Regions from separate parts of the Streptomyces sp. NPDC091412 genome, predicted to be linked through region 3. Evidence: riboswitches for the same ligand, from Rfam matches in the RefSeq annotation. Region 3 holds a riboswitch; each other region holds the start of a gene.

Region 1 (2,254 bases), on a different contig from region 3:
CCTCGGTGCCCGTGGTGACCAGGACCGACCTGGACCAGGACGCGCTCACCAGCCGGGAGATCTCCGACGCCGTCGGCGGCTCGGCGCACTCCGGCTCGTCGCTGTACACCCTGGACACCGAGGCTCTGGCCGCCCTGCACCCCGACGTGGTGCTCACCCAGGACCTGTGCGACGTGTGCGCGGTGTCGTACGAGAAGGTCAGCCGGACCGTGCGGCTGCTCGACGCCGGCACCCGGGTCCTCAGCCTGGAGCCGCGCACGCTCGACGACGTACTGGACTGCCTGGTCACCGTCGGCGACCTGCTCGGCGTCCGTGAGCGCGCACTGCGGCGCCGGGCCGAGCTGCGGGACCGCCTCGACCGGGTCCGCGGCGCGGTCGCCGGCCTCGGCCGGCCCCGGGTCGTGGCGATCGAGTGGCTCGACCCTCTGTGGCCCGCCGGACACTGGGTGCCCGAGCAGATCACCACCGCCGGGGGCGAGCCCCTCCTCGGCGCGCCCGGCGAGCACACCAAGCCGGTGACCTGGGAGGCGGTACGCGTCGCACAGCCGGACGTGGTCCTCGTCCTGCCGTGCGGCTTCCCGCCTGAACGCACCCTGCGGGAAGCCGAGTTGCTCACCAGGCTGCCCGGCTGGACGGATCTGCCCGCCGTTCGGTCCGGCCGCGTCTGGGTACTGGACGGACCGTCCTACTTCAACCGGCCGGGGCCACGGGTGGTACGCGGGGCGGAGGTGCTCGCCCAGATCCTGCACGGCGTATCGGCCGGCGAGTCGGTCACACCGGCCGAGGCCCGTCCGTTCCCCGGCCGGTGACGATGGGTCGGCCTCCTCGCCCGTGCGGGCCTCCCTGCGTGTGCGGCCCTCCCCGCCCGTGCGGCCCTCCCCGCCCGTGCGGGCCTCAGGAGTCCGTGGGACGCCGTGGCGGCGTGATGGCGTAAAGGTCGAGGATGTCCGGCAGGGGAGCCACTCCCGGGCCGCCGGCGCGTACCCAGGCGACGATGTCCTCGGTCGCGTCCTCGTCGTTGACGAGCCCGAGCCAGACCGGTCGCGCACCGGCGGTCCGGCCCGCGGCGGACGGCTGGACCACGATGACGTTCGCCTGCTCGCACACGTCGAGGCAGTCGGAGATGCGCACCGGCACCTCCGCACGCAGCCGCGCGGTCTGCGCCGCGTGATCGACCCCGGTCACCTTGGGGCTGCCGCAGCAGCAGTCCCGGCACACGACGACCCGGCACGGCACCGAACCGCTCCCCGCCACGGCACCGTCCGGCGCCTCGTCCGTCGGCTTTTCGGGCACGTCGCACCACTCCCCTCCCGGGGAGATCCGCCCCGGTGTCGATCGAGGAGGCGACCGCGTGAGTCTCCTGGCTCCCGGGTCGTCACTCGTCCCGCCTTCCCACCCCGGGCGGGGGCAGTGGCCTTCCGGAACTCGCTCACCGGTCACAGTGGCGGGACCGCGCCGGATTCACACCGGCTTCCTCGGACCGCCGTCGCCTTATGTCGCCGACCATCATCCCATTGCCGTTCGCTCACTGGACAACGGTCACTTCGCTCATTGCTGGCACTGCGGGCACCAGACCGTGCGGCGTCCGCCGACGCGGTTCGAGCACAGGGGCCATCCGCAGCGAGGGCATGTCGGCTCGCGGCGGGGCGTCATGCCTCCGATCGGACGCTCGCCGGTTTGACGGACGGCTCGACCGGGATACCCATGGCCCGTGATCCCGTCCAAGGTCGACGACACGCTGCCCGAGCTGGCTCCCTTCGTCCACGCCGTACAGGGCCGAAGGCCCGACGACGGCACGTGGTGCGAGGCGTGGACGGTGCGTGACGTCCTGGCCCACCAGACGGGGAACGCCGAGGAACTGGCCCGGGTACTGCGAGCGTTCCTCGCGGGCACACCGGTGGCGACCAGGAGCTTCGAGCGCGAGGCTCCCTACCGGCGGATGTCGGACGCCGAGCTCTGGGCGGCGTTCATGACCAACTGTGAACAGCTCACCGAGATCGCCGCGGCCGCCGCGCAGGACCTCTCCCCGGACACCGAGGTGATGTGGACCGGCCGTTCCGTGAAGGTCCCCTTCTTCGCGGAACACATGCGTGAGGAACTGATCCTCCACCGCTGGGACCTGACCGGCGACGACCGGACGGCCGTGCAGTCCCTCAACGAGCCGTGGATGACCGAGCACAGCGTGGTGTCGGTCGGCCGCCCCCTGCTGGTCCGGGGCCGCGCGGGCCTGGACCTGGGGCCCGAGGGACGGGTC
Region 2 (2,254 bases), on a different contig from region 3:
GCGGGAGAGCCGTACCGCGCGCCCGATGTCACCCGGCCGGACGGCTCGTCCGGTGCCGTTGAGCTCCGGGCGGTGCTCCACGCGCCCGGCGTACGAGAGCGTGCCGCCCAGCCGCACCCCGAGCGCCCCCGCGAACGCGGCTTCCACCGGACCGGCGTTGGGGCTCGGGTGCCGGCCGGCGTCGGCGCGCCAGGCCCGTACGGCACCGCGCGGGTCGTCGCCCGCGACGGCCGCCAGGGCGGCGGTGAGCCGTGCCCCCGGCCATCCGGCGAGGTCGTCGAGCCGGGCCGAGGCCCAGCCGTAGCGGCGGTACCGGGGGGACTTGTGCCCGACCATGGCGTCCAGGGTGTTGACCGCGCGGAAGCCGAGGAGGCCCGGCACACCGGCGGCGGCGCCCCACACCAGCGCGCCCACCACCGCGTCGGAGGTGTTCTCGGCGACGGACTCGACGACGGCCCGGGCGATCCCGTCGGCGTCCAGCGCCTGCGGATCGCGCCCGCACAGATGCGGCAGCCGCGCCCGGGCGCCCTCGACGTCCCCGGCGTCCAGCGCGCGCCCGATCTCCCGCGCCTCACGGGCGAGGGAGGTCCCGCCGACGACGGCCCAGGTGGCGGCGGCGGTCAGCGCGACGGACGCGGTACGCGAGGAACGCGCGGCGGACGCGGCCAGTGCGGCCGACCCCAGGACACCGCCCACGCACACGGCGGTGTGCAGGGCGCCCCAGCCGCGGTGGTCCCGCCACAGCGCGCGTTCCACGGCACCCGCGGCCCGTCCGAACACGGCGACGGGGTGCCCGCGGCGTGGATCGCCGAGGAGCAGGTCACCGAGGAGGCCGGCGGCGGCGCCGTACGCGAAGTCGCGATCGGCACCCATCGGGTCAGCCGGTCGTGCGGTCGGTCGGACAGACGGTGGTGAACCTTGTTCGGCAGCCGCGCATGGCGATATGTGTCCTCACTCAGGGTGTCCACGCCCTGGTTCGACGAGACCGGCGGCGAGAGTTCCTGGCTCCCGGGGAAGTTCTTCCCCGGTCACAGTGGCGGGACCGCGCCGGATTCGCACCGGACTTCCTCTCCTGCCGCCGTACTTGGCTCCGGCAGTCCACCACGCACCGCGAACACCCGTCAACCTGCCGTTGACCTGCGCAGGGGTACTGAGATGAGGCCCACACCGCGGGCGCCGGGAACCAGAAGACCCGCCCTTCCCGGGCCGTCGTGGGGACGGTCCGCGAAGGGCGGGTGACGTGAGGGGCGGGACCCGGTTGTCCGGGTCCCGCGCCGGGCTGGGCCAGGGCTAGGGTCTTTCGTTTGGATCAGGCCGGATCAGGGAGCGGGGTCTGGTGCCATGCATCGCAAGGCGGAGGAGGGCGGCAGGGCGGAGCCCTGCCAACCGACGACAACGCGGCGAGGCGCGGCACCAGGGCCCGCGAGCCCGGCATGATCCAAACGAGAGGCCCTAGGCCACGATCAGGTAGATCCCGTAGGCCACGGCGGCGGCGCACGCGGCGAAGCAGGCGTAGGCGCCGGTGACCGCGAGGCTTCCGCCGCCGTGGCCCTCGGCGACGGCCCGCTCGCGGCGGGAGAGACCGGCGATGCCGAGGGTGAACAGGGCCACGAGGCCCACCGCGACGCCGAGGCTGACGCCGAAGACGGAGCCGAGGGCCACCCAGTCGATCTTCATGGTGTTTCTCTTCCTTCTGCCTGTGGCGCGGGCTCAGACGGCGGCGGCCGGCGGGGTCGCCACGGACGCGGGATCACCGACGGGCGCGGAGGCCTGGGCGGGGATCGTGGCCGTGAGCTGCTCGGTCACCGGGGAGGCCGGGGGCGGGGTGACGGCGGCGATGGCCTGGGTGACCACGCCGGCCGGCTCCTCGGTCTCGTTGACGTTGGTGTGGTCGACGACCTCGCGGCGGGAGATCTTCCAGATCACGGCGCTGGAGGCCACCAGGAACGCGGCGACGAGCCAGGTGCCCCAGTGGCCGAGGCGCGTCACCGCCTCCGCGCCGGCCGCGACCAGGGCCGCGGCGGGCAGCGTGAGGGCCCAGGCGACGGCCATGCGGGTCGCGGTGGACCAGCGGACCACGCCGCCCTTGCGGCCCAGGCCCGCGCCCATCACCGAACCGGAGACGACGTGCGTGGTGGAGAGGGAGAAGCCGAGGTGGGAGGAGGCCAGGATGGCGGTGGCCGCGCTGGTCTGGGCGGCGAAGCCCTGCTGCGGCTGAAGGTCGGTCAGGCCCTTGCCCATGGTGCGGATGATG
Region 3 (2,254 bases):
CAGCAGCCGGTCGGGCCCGATCGCCTCACGCAGCGCCGCCAGGTCGGCACGGAACCCGGTGCGGAAGTCCACGGCGCTGACCGACACGGCCACGACGTCGTCGGTCAGCACGGAGCGGACCAGATCGGGGGTGACTCCGGAGCCGGGTACGGGGTCGATCCAGCGCGGCGTGGCCCGGCCCAGGTCCGCGGAGCGGCGCCACGGGTAGTGGTTGGCGGGGAAGTCGGAGCGTGGCGCGAGGACCACGCCCTCCCTGATGCCGAGCGCGGCGTGGAACAGACCGGTGGACGCGTTCGGGAGGAGCACCGTGTGCCGGGCGTCGGTGCCGGCGAGGCGGGCGGCCGTGTCCCGCGCCGTCTCCTCCGCGCGCATCAGGGCGTCCACGGTGGTGTGGTCGGCGCGGGCGGACGCCTCCAGGGCGCGCGCGGTGGCGGTGACGGCGTCGCGGGAGGGCGGCCCGAAGCGTGCGAAGTCCAGGTACCCGGCGGGTGTGTCGAAGTGGGCGGCGTACGACGTGAGCACGGGGCTCGTCCCTCCGGGGTGATGCGTGCGGATCGAGTGGCGCGGCGGGCGGTGGAGCAGAGCTCGCTCGCGCATCCTGCCACAGCGCCGGAGCGTCCGATTCACGGCCGCCGGGGCCCCGCCGCCCTGATGGTGAGGTGATCCGTGAGCAGGTGGAGGCGGCCCGGTGGAGAAGATCACGTCCGGGGTCGCGGTCTTGGCCGGGCGCGCGGCACGCGATACCGTCTGTGCGATATCGACGACGGCACGACGGAAGCCGGTGGGAATCCGGCACGGTCGCGCCACTGTATGCGAACGCCCTCGGGGTGTTCGTGAGTCAGACCCGTGGCTGTCGTCCTGTGCACCACCGAGATGGGACGCGAACTCCCAGAGGAGGTTCTGCCATGGCGCAGACCGTCGCTCAGCCGACCGCCACCCCCGCCGTTCCCGCCACGCTGCCGCTGAAGGCGATAGCTCCCTGGGCGGTCTTCTTCGGCGTTCTCATGCTGGTCCTGCTCTACTTCGTCGGCGCCGAGCAGGGCGCCACCTCCGTGTTCAGCGGCACGGACGTCCACGAGTGGGTGCACGACGCCCGCCACCTGCTCGGCTTCCCCTGCCACTGAGGCGAGGGTCACCGCACGCTCATGAACTCCGCAACCGTAAGAAACCTCCTGGTACGGGGCATGCTCGCCGGCCTTGCCGCCGGCGTGCTCGCCCTGGTCGTCGCCTACTTCCTCGGGGAGCCGTTCGTCGACAAGGCGATCGGCCTCGAGGAGGTGCACGCACATTCCCATTCCCACTCCCACTCCCATGACGAGGTGGAAGTCGTCTCCCGTTCCCTCCAGTCCACGGCCGGTCTCGCCACCGGCGTCCTGGTCTACGGGGTCGCCTTCGGCGGCATCGCCGCGCTCGCCTTCTGCTTCGCGCTGGGCCGCGTGGGCCGCTTCTCCCCGCGGGCGACCGCGCTGCTGCTGTCCGGCTGCGCGCTGCTGGCGGTGTACGTCGTGCCGTTCCTGAAGTACCCGGCCAACCCGCCCGCGGTCGGCCAGGGGGACACCATCGGCAAGCGCACGACCCTGTACTTCCTGATGATGCTGCTCAGCGTCCTCCTCGCGATCGCCGCCACCATCCTGGGCAAGCGCCTCGCGCCCGCGCTGGGCACGTGGTACGCGACGGTGGCCGCGGTGGCCGCCTTCGCCCTGGTGATCGGTCTGGCGTACGCCTTCCTGCCCACCGTCAACGAGGTGCCGGCGGACTTCCCGGCCACCCTGCTGTGGCGGTTCCGGCTCTCCGCCCTGGCCACGCAGGCCGTCCTGTGGGGCGGATTCGGGCTGCTCTTCGGCGAGTTGGCCGGGCGACTGCTGAATCCCCGGCCGGCGACGGCCACGACCGGGCGCGCGGTTCCGGCCGCGCACTGACCCCTTCGGCACACGACAGGGCCCTTCGGAACCGTCCGGGGGCCCTCTCGCGTTCCTCAGGGCGCCGCCAGCGGCTGTCCGAGCCGCAGATTCCAGCGGCCGGCCCGTCCACTGAACTCCGTTGCCGTCAACGGAGGTACGTCCAGCCGCCAGAAGCCGGACGCGGGCAGGCCCAGTACATGGACGACCGCGGCCCGTACGACCTCCGGCTCGACCACCGCGAGCGTACGGCCGTCGGTGTCCCGTGCGCTGTCCAGCCAGTGCCCGACCCGCTCGCACACGTCCCGCACCGACTCCCCGCCGTGCGGCGCGCAGTCGGGGTCGGCGAGCCAGCG

The links. A riboswitch is a leader RNA that binds a small molecule or an ion and turns the genes downstream of it on or off. The one in region 3 is predicted to bind cobalamin.
Region 1: it holds a riboswitch for cobalamin, as region 3 does, so the genes downstream of both, ACIQMV_RS15275 ((2Fe-2S) ferredoxin domain-containing protein) here and ACIQMV_RS08280 (CbtB-domain containing protein) in region 3, are expected to answer to the same signal.
Region 2: it holds a riboswitch for cobalamin, as region 3 does, so the genes downstream of both, ACIQMV_RS35175 (cobalamin biosynthesis protein) here and ACIQMV_RS08280 (CbtB-domain containing protein) in region 3, are expected to answer to the same signal.

The regions. Positions count from the first base shown of each region.
Region 1 covers NZ_JBIVTV010000005.1:126,902-129,155, forward strand. Annotated here, with positions in the region: gene ACIQMV_RS15270 (cobalamin-binding protein) at 1-809, shown strand, start outside; gene ACIQMV_RS15275 ((2Fe-2S) ferredoxin domain-containing protein) at 895-1,293, opposite strand; cobalamin riboswitch at 1,354-1,477, opposite strand; gene ACIQMV_RS15280 (maleylpyruvate isomerase N-terminal domain-containing protein) at 1,712-2,254, shown strand, end outside.
Region 2 covers NZ_JBIVTV010000025.1:51,929-54,182, reverse strand. Annotated here, with positions in the region: gene ACIQMV_RS35175 (cobalamin biosynthesis protein) at 1-873, opposite strand, end outside; cobalamin riboswitch at 973-1,110, opposite strand; gene ACIQMV_RS35170 (hypothetical protein) at 1,453-1,677, opposite strand; gene ACIQMV_RS35165 (anion permease) at 1,711-2,254, opposite strand, start outside.
Region 3 covers NZ_JBIVTV010000003.1:90,290-92,543, forward strand. Annotated here, with positions in the region: gene ACIQMV_RS08275 (aminotransferase class V-fold PLP-dependent enzyme) at 1-522, opposite strand, end outside; cobalamin riboswitch at 728-869, shown strand; gene ACIQMV_RS08280 (CbtB-domain containing protein) at 906-1,124, shown strand; gene ACIQMV_RS08285 (CbtA family protein) at 1,146-1,919, shown strand; gene ACIQMV_RS08290 (histidine phosphatase family protein) at 1,976-2,254, opposite strand, start outside.